One region of the Aliivibrio kagoshimensis genome, then DNA from elsewhere that is predicted to be linked to it. Evidence: predicted binding sites of a transcription regulator. Region 1 holds the regulator's gene; each other region holds the start of a gene.
What was found. Region 1 encodes MetJ, which represses methionine synthesis genes. Its sites were predicted from a motif close to TTAGACNTNTANANGTCTAA; they were not measured.

Region 1 (5,705 bases):
AATCAAACCCGTTTGGTCTTTGATCTCTTTAATAATGGAGTGTGTGCGATCACGCTCACCAGAGTTTGCACCGTAAGTGACTGAAACAAATTTAGGCTTGAGTGATTTTAGTCGGTGGATTGAACTCCACAGCGTCTCTTCCATCTTCTCGGAACTTGGTGGGAAGAACTCAAATGACACATTGATGTTATCGCCTAACTCAGCAATGTTTTGGTTAAGCGAATCGAGGTGACTCGCGTGTGAATATGCCATATTTAACTCCCGTCCAGTGGAAATCACCACAATAAAAATATAATCAAAAAAGGTAACTGGAGCAAACAACCGTATAGACGTCTAAACCGCTACATGTCTACAGAATGTCTTTTATAATGATCATTGTCAAGTTTATAAACATGAATTTTATTCAACTTAATAATAAAGGATATTCATAGAGCCAAAACACACGGCATCCTATTTATAAAATATAGCTGGAATTTGTCGAAATGAAAAAGCAGAGCCTAAGAAGACTCTGCTTTGTTGGGTTCAGAAGTGAACGTAGATTATAGTAGGCTGGCCAGACGATTAAGGTCTGATTGCAGAGCGCCTGCCGTGACCTCTTTACCTGCACCTGGACCTTGAATAACCAACGGGTTATCGCGATACCATCGGCTTTCAATAGCAAAAATATTATCGCAAGGCAGTAAGTTAGCCAGTGGATGTTCAGTAGGAAGCGCCTCTATTCCCACGCTAGCTTTCCCCTCTTTAGATAGACGTGCAACATAACGCAGCACTTTATCGTCTCGCTTAGCACGCTCTAAACGTTCGCATAGAATCTCATTCAGAACATCGCCTTGCTCTAAGAAGTCATCGAGTGACACACTAAGCAACGAGTCAGGAACTAACGATTCCACTTTCACCTGCTCAGGTTCAATTTTAAAACCAGACTCTCGAGCCAGAATCACCAACTTTCGCATCACATCTGAACCGTCTAAATCCGATCTTGGATCCGGTTCGGTGAGTCCTTGCTGCCACGCCATGTCGATAAGGTGAGTAAAAGGAACTTGCCCATCAAACTGTTGGAACAACCATGACAAGGTACCAGAGAAGATGCCTGAAATAGCGATAATGGTATCACCACTTTCACGCAGATCTCTCACCGCATGATTGATCGGCAGACCCGCACCAACCGTGGCATTATATAACCAGTGTCTTCCGGTTTTCGCAAAGGCGTCTTGCACTCGGTAATATTCATGGCTAGGCGCAGAGCCCGCCACTTTATTGGCTGAGATAAGATGAAGACCATACTCGGCAAATTTAGCATATTGTGCCGACAGTTCAGCACTGGCTGTCACATCCAACAGCACAACTTCATCGTACTCTTGTTGATGATAGAGCTTATCAAGCCACTCGCCAGAACGGTGTTCAATCGCTTCATCTTTGAAGTTCGTTAACGCTTCGCTTGGGTTAATGCCCCCCATATTAAGCCAGTATTGATCACTCGATACCACGGCAATGAGTGCAAACTGCATCCCTTGACGCTTTTCAAGTTCCGCTCGCTCTCTTTCAAAAAGGTGTAACCAGCTGCTGCCGATATTCCCTTTACCACACAGCACAACACCCACTCTCTTTTGAGCTTGGAACAGGCTACTGTGTATTGCGGTAATCAAACTGGATGTATTGGTTTTGCGTAAAATTGCTACCAGACTCAGTCCGGACTCAGACTCACACACAAACTCAACAGGTTTACTTTTCAGTTGGTGATAGAAGCCGTGACTGTGAATTGGGTTACTCACAACCCCAGCCCCAACAGCAGCAACCATTGAGTAACCCTCTTTGAGTTTGATCTCCGCTTCGATAGCCGCATCTTGTAGGACACTCAGTGCTTCATTCACAATTTCAGCGGTATAGGCTAAGACCAGTCTGTCTTGATCTGGCTGCGACTCCATAGCTAAAGGCTGAAGTTGCTCTCGCGCTAATACTCTCAATACTTGTTCTTGTAACCGTTCAAAGTCGTGGCTGTGGCCTAAATTGAGCTGAATGATAAACACATCATCCAATGAGGTAACAATTTTAGCTCCGCGACCTGACGCCAATACACGTTCGACGCGTGTTGAGCCAGCTTCCGGTTGATAACTGCAGCGTAAGTTAAGATCAATCGAACTCTGCGCAACTGGCTGCAACGTCCGGCTGTGCAGCACTGGGGCGGCCAATCTAGCTAATTCACTGGCTTCATCTAAACGAAGCAAAGGCAACAAGCAGGCATCAGAAACTTTACGTGGATCAGCACTATAGACACCAGCGACATCACTCCAAATGGTCACTCGGCTCACTTCTGCCAAGGCCCCTATTACAGTGGCTGAATAGTCGGATCCATTTCGCCCAAGCAGAACGGTCTCGCCGTGAACATCACGAGCCATAAACCCGGTAATCACAATACGTCGATTGCTGTGTTGTGCCAATGCCTCTTGAATCAAGGGCCACGAACGGGAGTGCTCAACTTCTGGCTGCGCTGCTCGCTCTGCCCGTAAAAACAGACGAGAGTCCACTGGGATCGCTTGCATGTCTGAGTGGTTCAATAAAGCAGCTAACAAACGAGAAGACCACACCTCACCATGACCCAATGCGTCTGACTTTTCAGATTCACTTAACGGTGACGTGTAGCTATTGAGCGCTGTCATCTCTTGCGCCAGTGTCTCCAAAAGAGGCACTGCTACGTCTGAAGGTAACAGATCTTCAATTAATGAGCTCTGATACTGCTTCAGTGATTGCAAACTCTCATGAGCAAGACGCCCATCTTTATCCAAGTAGGCTAACCACTCTAAAATTCGGTTGGTCGTATTGCCAGCAGCGGATACCACAATCAAATCATTTGGACCGGAGTACTCTTTTAATATATTACAGACACGGCGATAACACTCAGGGTTCGCTAAGCTGCTTCCACCAAATTTGTGCAGTTGTTTCTGTCCAGACGCAATCAAAGTACTGTCTAAAATGGAGCTTGGCATTTAAGCAACCTCCGCCGCTTTAATAAACGCTTGTTCTAAATCTTCAATCAAATCTCTACTATCCTCTATTCCAACAGACAGGCGTAATAACGTTGGGTTTAACCCAGCTTCTGCTTGTGCTTCATCTGACATTGCGCGATGCGTCATACTGCCAGGGTGGGCAATCAAACTCTCCACCCCTCCTAATGACTCTGCTAGTGAGAAAAGTTGAAGAGCTGATACAAACACTTTTAATCGCTCTAAGCTGCCGTTTAGCTCAAAACTTAACATCGCTCCAAAACCAGACTGTTGGCGTTTTGCAATCTCATGTCCAGGGTGCTCAGGTAGACTTGGATGATAGATTGTACCGACTAACGACTGATTTTTTAAGCACTCAAGAATTTCCATTGAATTCTCTTCATGCACACGCATTCTGGCACTCAAGGTGCGAATGCCTCGCAGCGTTAAATAACTATCAAATGCAGTCCCTGTTGAACCAATGCAATTTCCCCACCACGCCAAATCGGTCGCATCGGTTTCATCTTTGGCAATGATAACGCCTCCAACCACATCAGAGTGACCATTAATGTACTTAGTGGTTGAGTGGATCACAAAATCAGCACCTAATGTGAGAGGTTGCTGTAAAACGGGAGAGAGAAACGTGTTATCTACAGCGACTTGCGCCCCTATCAATTTCGCTTTTTGACAAATATCGGTAATGTCTACCACACGAAGCAGCGGATTAGAGGGGGTTTCAAGAAGGATCAGCGCGGGTTTTAATGCGAGTGTTTTTTCTAAAGCGATAGGGTCAGATTGGTCGATAAAAAGTGTGTTGAAATCCCCTTTTCGCGCACGTGAATCAAACAGTCGGTACGTCCCACCATAGCAATCATGTGGTGCGACAATAAGATCATCTGGGCCCAACTTTGCCGAAACCAGTAGGTTCAGTGCCGCCATGCCGCAGTTGGTGACTACAGCGCCTGCGCCAGATTCTAGCTTCGCTAAGGCGGTTTCGAGTTGTGTTCGAGTCGGATTACCACTACGAGCGTAATCATATTCAGGAACATCACCAAATTCAGGAAAGCTATAATTGGTTGAAAGATATATCGGTGGAACCACAGCATTATGCTGCGAGTCGGACTCAATACCAGTTCGAACTGAAATCGTTGCGGTTTTCTTGTTTCGCATAACTTTCCTTTCCCTTTTAATGCTAAAATACCAAACCTAAAGACATTCTAAACCCAGCGAAACAAGACGTCAACACTTCTGGACGTCTATATGTCTTTGCATGTGGCGGTAAATCCCGCTAAAATCGCTTTAATTTTGTTGCATAACCCTTTAGGCTAATAAACGGTTATCTATCCTCCACAATTAACACCAGGTAAAGGTAAAAAATGGCAGATTGGAATGGCGAATACTTAAGCCCTTACGCCGAACACGGTAAAAAAAGTGAGCAAGTAAAAAAAATTACAGTTTCAATTCCTATGAAGGTATTAAAAATACTGACTGATGAGCGCACTCGTCGCCAAGTGAACAATATCCGTCATGCCACTAATAGCGAACTTTTATGCGAAGCTTTCTTGCACGCTTATACTGGTCAGCCTTTACCAACAGATGACGACTTAAGAAAAGATCGTCCGGATGACATCCCTACTGAAGCCAAAGCGATGATGACCGCGATGGGGATCGAAATCGAAGACTTCAACGACGAAGAGTAATATCTCCGTATAATCACACGGTTTTAAATACCAAACAAAAAGCCCCAACTTCTCTTATAGAAGTTGGGGCTTTTTTAATACGAGATGTTTTAGCTCTCTAGATAGTTCTCAGGCATATCAATACGTGCAACGCCTGAATCAACCGCCGCTTGTGCGACCGCTTTTGCGACTCTTGGCAGTAAACGAGGGTCCATAGGTTTTGGAATAATATACTCAGGACCAAACTCGAGTGAACTGTCACCCGATGCGATTAGTACCGACTGTGGAACAGGCTCTTTTGCCAATTCACGAATCGCGTGAACCGCTGCTAGCTTCATCTCATCATTAATCACACTGGCACGTACATCAAGTGCACCACGGAAGATGAATGGGAAACAAAGTACGTTATTCACTTGGTTAGGGTAATCAGAGCGACCCGTTCCCATGATGATGTCGTTACGTACTTCATGAGCCAATTCAGGTTTGATCTCAGGATCTGGATTTGAACATGCAAAGACTACCGGTTTCTCTGCCATCAACTTAAGCGCTTCTGCAGGAAGAAGATCTGGACCAGATACCCCTAAGAAGATATCTGCGCCTTCGATAACATCTTCAAGAGTACGTTTATCGGTATTGTTAGCAAATTTTTGCTTATATTCATTCAGCTCTTCACGGCGAGTGTGAATCACCCCTTTACGATCTAACATGTAGATTTTTTCACGTTGAGCACCACACATGATCAACATCTCCATACATGCTGTTGCAGCCGCGCCCGCGCCTAAACAGACAATCGTTGACTCACTTAACTCTTTGCCTTGTAGATCCAGCGCATTTAACATGCCTGCAGCGGTAACAATCGCGGTGCCATGTTGATCATCGTGAAAGACAGGCACATCACAACGTTCAATCAGACGACGTTCAATTTCAAAACAATCTGGTGCTTTGATATCTTCTAAATTAATGCCACCAAACGTATCTGCAATATTAGCTACGGTATCAACAAACTCATCAATCGTGCGGTGTTTTACTTCAATATCGATTGAAT
Region 2 (5,705 bases), on a different contig from region 1:
ACCACTGTTTAACTCAAGGCCATCTAGGTAATCTTTCGCCAGTTTAACGTCGCAATCTAACGCGTCATTTAAATAGTTAACAACTGGAGCTAAAGAGAACTCTTCGTTGTACTCACCTTCAGTAGGACGACCTAGGTGAGAAGTAACCATTACTTTTGCGCCAGCTTCTAGACACATTTTGATGGTTGGTAGTGATGCTAGAATACGGGCATCTGACGTTACTTTACCGTCTTTTACTGGTACGTTTAGGTCAGCACGAATAAAAATGCGCTTACCAGCTAGTTCCAGATCAGTCATCTTGATTACAGACATGGTTTGTCCTCTCAACGTTGTAATTAAAAAATAAAAATAAAAAAGCAACTCACCAAGCAATGGCTCAGTGGTATAAAATCGTTATCAATTTTTAGAGTGTTTATCCATCTCTAAGGCGGTATCTAACATACGGTTAGCAAAACCCCACTCATTATCACACCAGACCAGCATCTTAACTAAATGACCATTACTCACACGAGTTTGGCTGCCATCGACAATGGCACTATGCGGGTCGTGATTAAAATCTACAGAAACTAAGGGTTGTTCGGTGTAATCTACAATACCGCTTAATGTACACCGAGACGCCTCAATCATGGCTTGATTTATGTCATTAACTTTCACTTTTGAGTCAAGAGTGACACTTAAATCCATGGCTGAGACATTTATTGTAGGAACTCTAACTGAAATCGCTTCAAATTTGTTAGAAAATTTCGGAAATATCCTTTCAATTCCAAGGTGAAGTTTTGTGTCTACTGGAATAATAGACTGGCTCGCGGCACGAGTTCGTCTTAAATCTGAGTGGTAAGCATCAATAACTTGTTGATCATTCATCGCTGAGTGAATGGTAGTGATGGTCCCAGACTCTATACCAAACGTATCATCCAGCACTTTAATGATAGGGGTAATACAGTTCGTGGTACAGGACCCATTAGAGACGATGAGATCCTCTGCTTTTAAGCTCTCTTGGTTGACACCAAAAATAATCGTATTATCGATATCACTGCCGGCAGGATGAGAAAATAGTACCTTTTGCGCACCAGCTTGAATATGAGCCTCACCATCCGCTCGAGAACCAAAAACACCAGTACAGTCCAGTACGATATCAACCCCGAGATCATGCCAAGGTAACAGGTTCAGTTCAGATTGATGCAGTAAACGAATCGCATCCACCGAGGCGTCTGGATGTGTAATATGGAGGTGTTCCTGATCAAAAGAGATTTTTTTACAAAAACGACCATGGCTTGAGTCATATTGCAGAAGGTGGGCCATTGCTTCTGGCTCAGCTAATTCATTGATAGCCACAACCGTTATCTGCTGATTTTTACCGCTCTCGTATAGCGCTCGTAATACACTGCGACCAATACGTCCAAATCCGTTAATTGCAACTCTTAATGCCATAACAAGCCTAATCGTTCTATGATGATAAAAAGGGTAATGTCATCAAAGTGTATCTTAATAACCAAGTGGATTCATTATAAAAAAAGCCCCCAATAAAGGAGGCTAATTAATATCAACGAGACACCTAAGTGTCGGGTTAATTAAGCAAGAAGTTCTTTTGCCGTATCAACAACATTTTCTGTTGTGAAACCGAACATTTTGAACAGCTCACCAGCAGGTGCTGACTCACCAAAGGTAGTCATACCAATGATGCGGCCATCAAAACCAACATACTTGTACCAGAAATCAGCAATACCAGCTTCAATCGCAACACGAGCCGTAACGTCTGAAGGTAGTACTGTCTCACGGTAAGCGGCATCCTGTTTATCAAATGCATCTGTTGATGGCATAGATACGATACGTACATTGTGACCAGCTAGCTGCTCTTTTGCAGAGACTGCTAGTTCAATCTCAGAACCTGTCGCAATCAAAATCAGATCCGGCTTGCCATTACAATCACTCAGGATGTAGCCACCTTTTGCGATATTAGCCACTTGCGCTTCATCACGTGCTTGCTGAGCAAGGTTCTGACGAGAGAAGATTAATGATGTAGGACCATCTTTACGCTCAATCGCCAGTTTCCAAGCGACTGCAGATTCAACTTGGTCACACGGACGCCATACACTCATGTTCGGTGTTAGACGCAGTGAAGAGACCTGCTCAACAGGCTGGTGCGTTGGACCATCTTCACCAAGACCGATTGAGTCATGAGTATAGACTTGGATGTTCTGAATTTTCATTAGAGCAGCCATACGTAGTGCGTTACGAGCGTACTCCATGAACATTAAGAAGGTTGCACCGTAAGGAACGAAACCACCGTGCAGAGCAATACCATTCATGATCGCCGTCATACCAAACTCACGCACACCGTAATGCACATAGTTGCCTGAGAAATCTTCAGCTTCAACCGCTTTAGAGCCAGACCACATCGTTAAGTTTGAAGGTGCAAGGTCAGCAGAACCACCCATAAACTCAGGAAGCATTGCACCAAACGCTTCTAGTGCGTTTTGTGATGCTTTACGAGAAGCGATGTTAGCAGGGTTAGCTTGTAGATCCGCAATGATTGCGTTCGTTTTCTCTTCCCACTGCGCTGGTAAGTCACCGTTTACACGACGCTTGTATTCAGCTGCTAATTCAGGGTGTGCGGCAGCGTAAGCGTCAAATTTAGCATTCCACGCTGCTTCTTTAGCTGCGCCAACTTCTTTTGCATCCCACTCTGCTGCGATATTAGCAGGGATTTCAAAAGGACCGTGTTCCCAGCCTAGCGCTTTACGCGTAGCTGCGATTTCATCAGCACCTAGTGGTGCGCCATGACAGTCGTGCGTACCCGCTTTATTTGGAGAACCAAAACCGATAACCGTTTTAGTACAGATAAGAGTTGGACGACCTGTTTCAGCTTTAGCCGCTTCAATCGCTGCATTAATCGCTTCAGGATCATGACCATCAACCGCTGGAATTACATGCCAACCATATGCTTCGAAACGTTTAGGGGTATCGTCTGAGAACCAGCCTTCAACTTCACCATCAATCGAGATGCCATTGTCATCCCAAAATGCGGTCAGTTTGCCAAGACCTAAGGTTCCAGCTAAAGAACACGCTTCGTGAGAGATACCTTCCATTAGACAACCATCGCCCATGAACACATAAGTGTTGTGGTCAACGATATCGTGACCGTCACGGTTAAACTGAGCTGCTAACGATTTTTCAGCCATCGCCATACCAACACCATTAGTGATGCCTTGGCCTAAAGGGCCTGTCGTCGTTTCAACACCAGGGGCATAACCAAACTCAGGGTGACCTGGAGTTTTAGAGTGCAATTGACGGAAGTTTTTCAAATCGTCGTTCGATAAATCATAACCAGTAAGGTGCAGTAATGAATAAATCAACATTGAACCATGGCCGTTAGAAAGAATAAAACGGTCACGATCAGCCCACTCAGGGTTTTGTGGGTTGTGATTCAGGTGGCCACGCCATAATACTTCAGCGATATCAGCCATTCCCATTGGGGCACCAGGGTGACCTGAATTAGCTTGTTGTACACCATCCATACTAAGGGCACGGATTGCGTTGGCGAGTTCCTTACGTGAAGACATGTCTGCTCCTAAAATTCGAAAGACTTTTCAATAGTGGAAGATTAACTCTAGAATTAGAATTAACCCCATTATACCTAAATGACTTCTCATAAAGAGGGGTGGCTTAATGCCGCTTTAATAAAAGGAACTTAGGTATAATTATTCGGAGTATTGTCGCAAAGCCGCTTTAGCACTGCAAATGTTTTACAACTAAATAGTTCGCGTCACATCACTATTTCTGACATTCGTTACATCCTTCGTTACATTGAAAATCATCAATTAAATGGCGCAAACGTTTAGTTGCTTGATAAGTAAGAAATCGGTTGCAATCTGAACGGATTGGAATATTATAGCCGTCTAGAAGTCGAAACCGCCATATACCTACATTGAGTATGGTTGTTTCATTCAACGTACTTGTTTAATTTAAAAAGTGGACACCATCATGGCAAAACACCTTTTTACCTCTGAGTCTGTATCAGAAGGTCACCCAGACAAAATCGCCGATCAAATTTCTGATGCGGTACTTGATGCGATCATTGCTCAGGATCCTAAAGCTCGTGTGGCTTGTGAGACCTACGTAAAAACTGGCATGGTTATGGTCGGTGGCGAGATCACTACCTCAGCTTGGGTTGACATCGAAGAGCTCACTCGTGAAACCGTTCGTGAAATTGGTTATGTGCACTCTGACATGGGCTTTGACGCAAACTCGTGTGCCATCTTGAATACTATTGGTAAGCAGTCTCCAGACATCAACCAAGGTGTTGACCGTGCTGACCCTAAAGAGCAAGGCGCTGGCGACCAGGGCATCATGTTTGGTTACGCAACCAACGAAACAGACATTCTAATGCCTGCTCCAATCACTTACTCTCACCTTCTTGTTCAAAAACAAGCTGAAGTACGTAAGGCTGGAAAATTAGACTTCCTACGCCCAGATGCAAAATCACAAGTCACCTTCCAATACGACCAAGGTAAGATTGTCGGTATTGATGCGGTTGTACTGTCAACTCAGCATTGTGATTCAATCTCTACACCTGAACTTCGTGAAGCGGTAATGGAAGAGATCATCAAACCAGTCCTTCCTTCTGAGTGGTTAAATAAAGAGACTAAATTCTTTATTAACCCAACAGGTCGTTTTGTTATCGGTGGCCCAATGGGTGACTGTGGCCTTACTGGTCGTAAAATTATCGTTGATACCTACGGCGGCGCGGCTCGTCACGGCGGTGGAGCTTTCTCTGGTAAAGATCCTTCAAAAGTTGACCGTAGTGCGGCTTATGCGGCTCGTTATGTAGCGAAAAACATTGTTGCTGCTGGTCTTGCTGATCGCTGTGAAATTCAGCTTTCTTACGCCATCGGTGTGGCTGAACCAACGTCTATCATGGTTGAGACGTTTGGTACTGAAAAAGTATCACACCAGATCATCGTTGAAGCGGTTCGTCAAAACTTCGATCTACGTCCATATGGCATTTTAGAGATGCTTGATCTTCTTAAGCCTATCTACAAAAAGACAGCGGCTTATGGTCACTTTGGTCGTGAAGAGTTCCCTTGGGAAGCGACAGATAAAGCGGCAATGCTAGCTGAATTTGCTAAATAGCCCCTTTATTTAGTGAGTTTACCTCGCTAATTCAAAATTTAGAGCAAGAGTTTATTCATTAGACTCTTGCTTTTTTATCTCTTACTTCCCTTCGGTATAAGTGCTCTTATGGAGAAACTGAAACAACACTCCATTGAAAAGGCCGCTCAATGCATTCAACTGGCGCAGAGTGCCTTAAACATGGACTTCGCCCTACCTACCATCTCATTTAACCAGCGCGGAAAGGCGGCCGGTACTGCTCGCTTGCAACGCTGGGAGATCCGTCTCAACCCTATCCTGTTGCAAGAGAACCAACAGCAATTTATTGATGAAGTGATACCCCACGAAATTGCTCACCTTATTACTTTTCAGCTTTATGGCAGAGTCAAACCTCACGGTAAAGAGTGGCAAGGCATCATGAATCACGTTTTTAATTTACCGGCTAAAACAACCCACAGCTTTAATGTTCACTCTTTGCAAGGTAAGACCTTTGACTACCAGTGCCACTGCCAACAACACGTTTTAACAATTAGACGTCATAATAGGGTCATCCGCCAACAAGCCACCTATCTCTGTCAGCGCTGTAAACAACC
Region 3 (5,705 bases), on a different contig from region 1:
CACATGTGAGTGTGTATCTGGGTTTCTGGCTTAGCACTGGCCGCCGATACCTTAAAGGCATCCACCGCCCAATCGAGGTACTCTTTCTGCTGTGAACGCTTAAGCGGCAAGCCTTCGCGTATAGCGGGTTCATCAATCTGAATGATATTGATACCTGCTTGTTGCAGATCTCTCACCTCATCTTGCAGAGCTAGCGCCAACTGCTGAGCAATCTCTTTACGACTGATATCTTCACGTGGGAAAGTCCAACCTAAAATGGTTACAGGTCCGGTAAGCATCCCTTTTACCTGCTTACTGGTTAACGACTGAGCATACGTGGTCCACTCAACGGTAATGGCCTGTTCTCTTTCAATATCCGCTGTCACGATCGCCGGTTTAACACAGCGTGAGCCATAGCTCTGTACCCAACCAAATCGTGTGACATCAAAACCCGATAAGTGTTCTGCAAAGTACTCCACCATGTCATTACGTTCCGCTTCACCATGCACGAGTACATCAAGATCCAGTGCCTCTTGTCGCGCTATCGCATCACTAATGTGGCCTTTGATCGCTTGTGTGTATTCGGTCTCACCTAAGCGGCCATTTTTATAGTCACTTCGTTGGCTACGAATTTCAGCGGTTTGCGGAAATGATCCGATGGTCGTGGTCGGCAGCAGAGGCAAGCCAAGTACCTCTTTTTGGTGGTGGGCGCGCTCCGCATACTCAGCACTGCGATCACCAGATTGAGCATCAATCGACTTCACTCGCTGTTTGACCGACGGTTTATTCACATGCTGTGCATTCACACGATTGATAATTGGCTGACTGTATTGCGCACATTGACCAATGGCGATCTCATCTCCATCCAATGCCGCTCCTAATAAGCTAATTTCACGGCACTTCTGTTTAGCAAAAGATAACCAACTGCGTACTTCGGCGCTTAACGCTGTTTCTAAATCTAAATCAACCGGGCTATGCAGCAGTGAACATGAGCTGCCAATCCACAAACGATCGCCTAAGTTTGCTTTCAACGGCTGCAGTTGAGATAGCCATTGGTTCAGATCCGCTCGCCATACATTACGACCATTAACCACACCAGCCGAAAGCACCCAATCAGTTGGCAACTGCTCAACCACAGCCTCAAGTTGGTTAGGTGTCGCTGCCAGATCAATATGCAAACCATTCACTGGTAACTCAATGATCTTGTCCAAGTTATGATCAATAGAATCAAAATAGGTTGTAAGCAGTATCTTTACGTCTCCGGCAATCACCTGGTAAGCGACTTTAAAGGCGTTACTCCAGGCTTTTGGCAACTCTAAAGAGAGAATCGGTTCATCAACTTGCACCCACTCCACCCCTAAACTGGCTAGTTTAGATAAAATGTTCTGATAAGAGATAAGTAGGCGTGGCAATAGAGAGAGTCGTTCAAAACCCTCTTCTACCTCTTTGCCTAACCATAAGTAACTCAGTGGACCTAACAGCACTGGTTTTACTTTATGTCCCAACTTTACGGCCTCTGCCACTTCATCAAATAGCTGAGTCCAACTCACTTCAAATCGCTGCTCTTTAGTAAACTCAGGCACAATATAGTGGTAGTTAGTATTAAACCATTTGGTCATATCCGAGGCCGCCGCCCCACAACCACAATCAGATTGAGATTGCCCTCTACCGACTTTAAACAGGGTATCCAGATCAGAAATGGTGCCATTAGAGTTATGGCGTTTTGGTACATTACCGAGTAACAAACTCGTCGTTAACACATGATCATACCAAGCAAAATCTCCCGCCGAAACGAAATCTAGCCCAGCTCCTGCTTGCTCACCCCAATGGCGATTACGCAATAAACTTCCGACCTCAAGTAGCTCCCGCTGTTCAATTTCACCACGCCAATACTTTTCTAAACTAAATTTCAGTTCGCGCTGTGCCCCTACTCGAGGGTACCCCAATATGTGTGTTGTAGTTTTAGTCATTATTTTTTTCCTTGTATAACCAACTGACGAATTAAGGCGTCTAGATGGCTAAATAATGGCTATTTTATTGATAACAGACAATGTCTAATATTTCATCGTAACTATGAAATTGTTTCAACATTGCAAATATGGTCATTTGGACGTCTAGATGTTTACAAGTCTAAGAATATCTTTTACTGTAGTGACATTAGACTCAGAAATGGCTGAGTATTTCGACATTGAGATAGATAATGATTGAGCTTAAACATTTAAGAACATTAACAAAATTGCGGGACACCGGCTCATTGACAGCAACGGCAACTGCGCTGCATTTAACCCAGTCAGCTCTTTCTCATCAGCTTAAAGATCTAGAGATAAGAATAGGCGGCGCGCTTTTTTTACGGAAGACTCGCCCGGTTAAATTCACCGCTGAAGGGGATATTCTTCTCGGGCTTGCTGACGAAATATTACCGAAGTTAGCTAAAGCTGAACATGATGTGGCGAGCCTAAAAGAGGATCTGAACGGACGACTTCATATGGCCATCGAGTGCCACTCATGTTTTCAGTGGCTTATGCCCGCTCTGAAAGAGTATCAAGTAAGCTGGCCAAGTGTTGCGCTAGACTTCTCGTCTGGTTTCAGTTTTGAACCGCTGCCTGCTTTAGTGGCGGGAGAATTAGACTTGGTGATCACCTCAGACATTCAGCCTCGATCTGAAGTACACTATGAGCCCCTGTTTGATTTTGAAATGAAGTTAATCATGTCAACCAACCATCCGTTGGCCAATCGTAAAACGATCCAACCAAAAGATTTAACGGATCAAACCATGCTCACTTATCCCGTCCCCAAACAGAGACTGGACGTAGTAAAGCACTTTTTGCAACCTGCTGGTGTTGAACCTAATCGTTGGAAACAAGCTGACAATACCTTAATGTTGGTGCAAATGGTGTCGGCGGGTTTAGGGGTAGCAGCGTTACCCAACTGGGCGATCAGTGAGTTTTCAAAGCAGGGATTAATCGTGAGTAAACCGCTAGGCAGTGGGTTATGGCGACGACTGTTTGCTGCCGTCAGAAACTCTGAGCATGACAGGCGCTATCTGCAAGCGTTCTTCTCAACCGCTAAAACGGAAAGTAAAAGCCACCTTGATGAGATCAAGATGGCTTAAAATTTGAATTATCGTGGGTAGGATTTAAACTGATTTGTTAATGGATCATAGTGGTAACCCAATGTATCGAGTTTTCCTACCACACCCTCCATATCCATCTCATACATGCTGATCAGATCATCAAAACTATCGCACTCTAAACGCAACTTTTCATTCACTATACCCAACAAAATTGAGCTGTTCATTTTTGACGTATTGGTTAAATCCATCCTATTTTCCCTCTGAATGCACCTAACCTCAGTTTAGACTCTGTTTACCAAGCTCGCTACAACAAGATAGTTTGTAGCGTTAATGAGGCAGATAACAGACATAACGAGAGTGCAATTTGCATTTTGCTGACAGCTTTTACGCGAATTAAATGCCACACCCAACCGACAACCGCCATCACCAACAACACAAAACTGCTTAATAATATCGGAGTGATTTTCTGCAGTAGCGACGCTTCAAGAGCACTAATCGGAATCAAGGTGGCCAAGATCAATAACATCACAGCCACAGTGCCAATCACTGGTAACAGTTTATGGAAAGCTTGTAGCCGGCTCCTTGCTTGGATAAGAAATAGGTGCGCCAAACTGGAACCTAATATCACCACCACCAGCAGAACAAACAGTAGAGAAAATAGAGTGAACTGCTGAGTGATTAACCACAGCAAGCTCATTACCGCCGTAATACTAGATAGATTAAGCAGTAAGATTGGGCCTTTATCGCGAGTTTTACTGGTTTTCACCTTCACCGTAAAGGCAGCAAGCAAGCTGAGTGGCAGTAGCGCAACCGGAGCAAACCAAGCTGACAAGCCCCAGCCTAAGATGATCAAAGGCAGTACTTTATGAACTCGGCCACGCTGGCCTGGACAGATATCCCCTTTTTGCAGAACCAGAGAGAGTATGAGCTGTGCGCCCAGTAACCCAGGTATAAGAAGATAGTGTGCGTGGGGTATCAAAGTGTCAAAGTACGGCATAGTTGAGTCCTAAATAGTGAGCCGCAAGTATAAAGGGCATCAATAGTTGACTCAAATGCTTTATAAAGAGTTCATTTGCTGCGGATCTGGTATTTTCGACTGCATCAAAGAGAAGATCGACACTAGCATAGCCACAATTAACAATGACGCGCCGAACATTACGCCTAGCCACTGGAAATACTGCCAACAGAGAATCAGATAGAACCCACCTAAACTACCGCCTACGTAATAGTGAACCAGATAGAGTGATGTTGCAGAAGCTTTCGCCCGTTTGGCGTGACGCCCAATCCAACCGTAAGCGATAGAGTGAGTAAGAAAAGCGCCCGTACTGATCAAACACAGACCTATCACCACCGCTGGAATCGAGTCAAACCATGCCACCAATAGGCCACAAGCGAGTATAAGAGTCCCTAATACCATACCTGACTCTGCTCCGTAGCGACGAACCCATTTTCCACTAAGCGATGAACTCACCGTGCCCGCTAAATAGCAGATAAATATCATCGAAGTAATACTGACTGGCAGTGAGAATGGTGCTTCCACTAATCGAAAACCCATGACGGAGTATAAATTGACAAACAGTGCGAAGTTCAAGCCACCAATCCACATTACAGAACGTAGATGCCTGTTTTTCAAATGAAGCCATGCACTTTTTATATGCGCTTTCACTGATACTTTTTTGGCGCAAAAGTGCTGTTGATCCGGAAGCGAAAAGATGACGTAAAGACCAAGTAAAACACTGAAGCCACCAAACAGCAGTTGAGCGTGCATCAGACCAAAGTGATCCGTTAATAGTCCGCCCATGATTCGCCCTACAATTCCCCCTAGCGAGTTAGCACTTATATAGATTCCTATTGCCACACTGAATGCCATAGGAGTTAACTCTTCAGCCATATACGCAACGGCAACGGCCACAAAACCCGCTAATGCCACTCCCATCGCCACTCGTAGAGCGACCAACAGTAAGAAATTGTCTACAAAACTGCCCAAAACAGCCAAGATAGGGATCAACAGCAGACTGATCATAATGACAATCTTCCGCCCAATCATCTCTGACAGAATAGCCCAAGGTACCAGAGAAAAAGCCAAGCTAAATGTACTGGCTGCCAATACCCAGTTAACTTGAATGATGGTGACTTGATAGTGTTCAGCTAAAATCGGTAACAGCGGCTGAAAAAGATATAAATTACAAAAAACCATAAATGAACCAAGGGCTAATGCGGTGGTCACGGTACGATACTGTTGGGTGCCTGCACTGATCATTACTGCCTCTAAAATGCATGGTACGTATACCTAATGGTTGCATTTACAGCCTATCAACATTCTTATGATATGAAAAATATATTAAATGTATTTTTTCAATTTATTTCTTAAATACTTATATTCCCAATAGCGAACTCTAATGGAGTATCACTCTGATTTTTCAGCAGTGACCATCATCAAAGTTGTTACCAACCCATAACAATTGCGTAAAAATTCACTGCTTAATAATTACGCGACCACACCGATTAAACCGTATCCCTCATCCTATAGCATCTATATTTTGCAACATTTACACCCTATTTTTATTACTAGCTGATTACTGGCAAAAATCACCTGCCGAACAAGCATTTAACATGATGATTTTCTCTTTGTCATAGATCACGTCTCTCATCG

Region 2: a site for MetJ is predicted at 3,892-3,911, ahead of metK (methionine adenosyltransferase). Genes of this name have one in related genera too.
Region 3: a site for MetJ is predicted at 2,086-2,105, ahead of metE (5-methyltetrahydropteroyltriglutamate--homocysteine S-methyltransferase). Genes of this name have one in related genera too.

Annotation. Positions count from the first base shown of each region.
Region 1 covers NZ_JAKJSQ010000021.1:4,571-10,275, forward strand. The annotation lists gene metF (methylenetetrahydrofolate reductase) at 1-252, opposite strand, end outside; gene L4C32_RS09055 (bifunctional aspartate kinase/homoserine dehydrogenase II) at 540-2,984, opposite strand; gene L4C32_RS09060 (O-succinylhomoserine (thiol)-lyase) at 2,985-4,151, opposite strand; gene metJ (met regulon transcriptional regulator MetJ) at 4,358-4,681, shown strand; gene L4C32_RS09070 (malic enzyme-like NAD(P)-binding protein) at 4,771-5,705, opposite strand, start outside.
Region 2 covers NZ_JAKJSQ010000014.1:51,845-57,549, forward strand. The annotation lists gene L4C32_RS07090 (phosphoglycerate kinase) at 1-312, opposite strand, end outside; gene epd (erythrose-4-phosphate dehydrogenase) at 397-1,431, opposite strand; gene tkt (transketolase) at 1,572-3,563, opposite strand; gene metK (methionine adenosyltransferase) at 3,985-5,133, shown strand; gene L4C32_RS07110 (SprT family zinc-dependent metalloprotease) at 5,242-5,705, shown strand, end outside.
Region 3 covers NZ_JAKJSQ010000013.1:50,549-56,253, forward strand. The annotation lists gene metE (5-methyltetrahydropteroyltriglutamate--homocysteine S-methyltransferase) at 1-1,949, opposite strand, end outside; gene L4C32_RS06710 (LysR substrate-binding domain-containing protein) at 2,180-3,091, shown strand; gene L4C32_RS06715 (DUF4250 domain-containing protein) at 3,100-3,300, opposite strand; gene L4C32_RS06720 (hypothetical protein) at 3,357-4,049, opposite strand; gene L4C32_RS06725 (MFS transporter) at 4,110-5,312, opposite strand.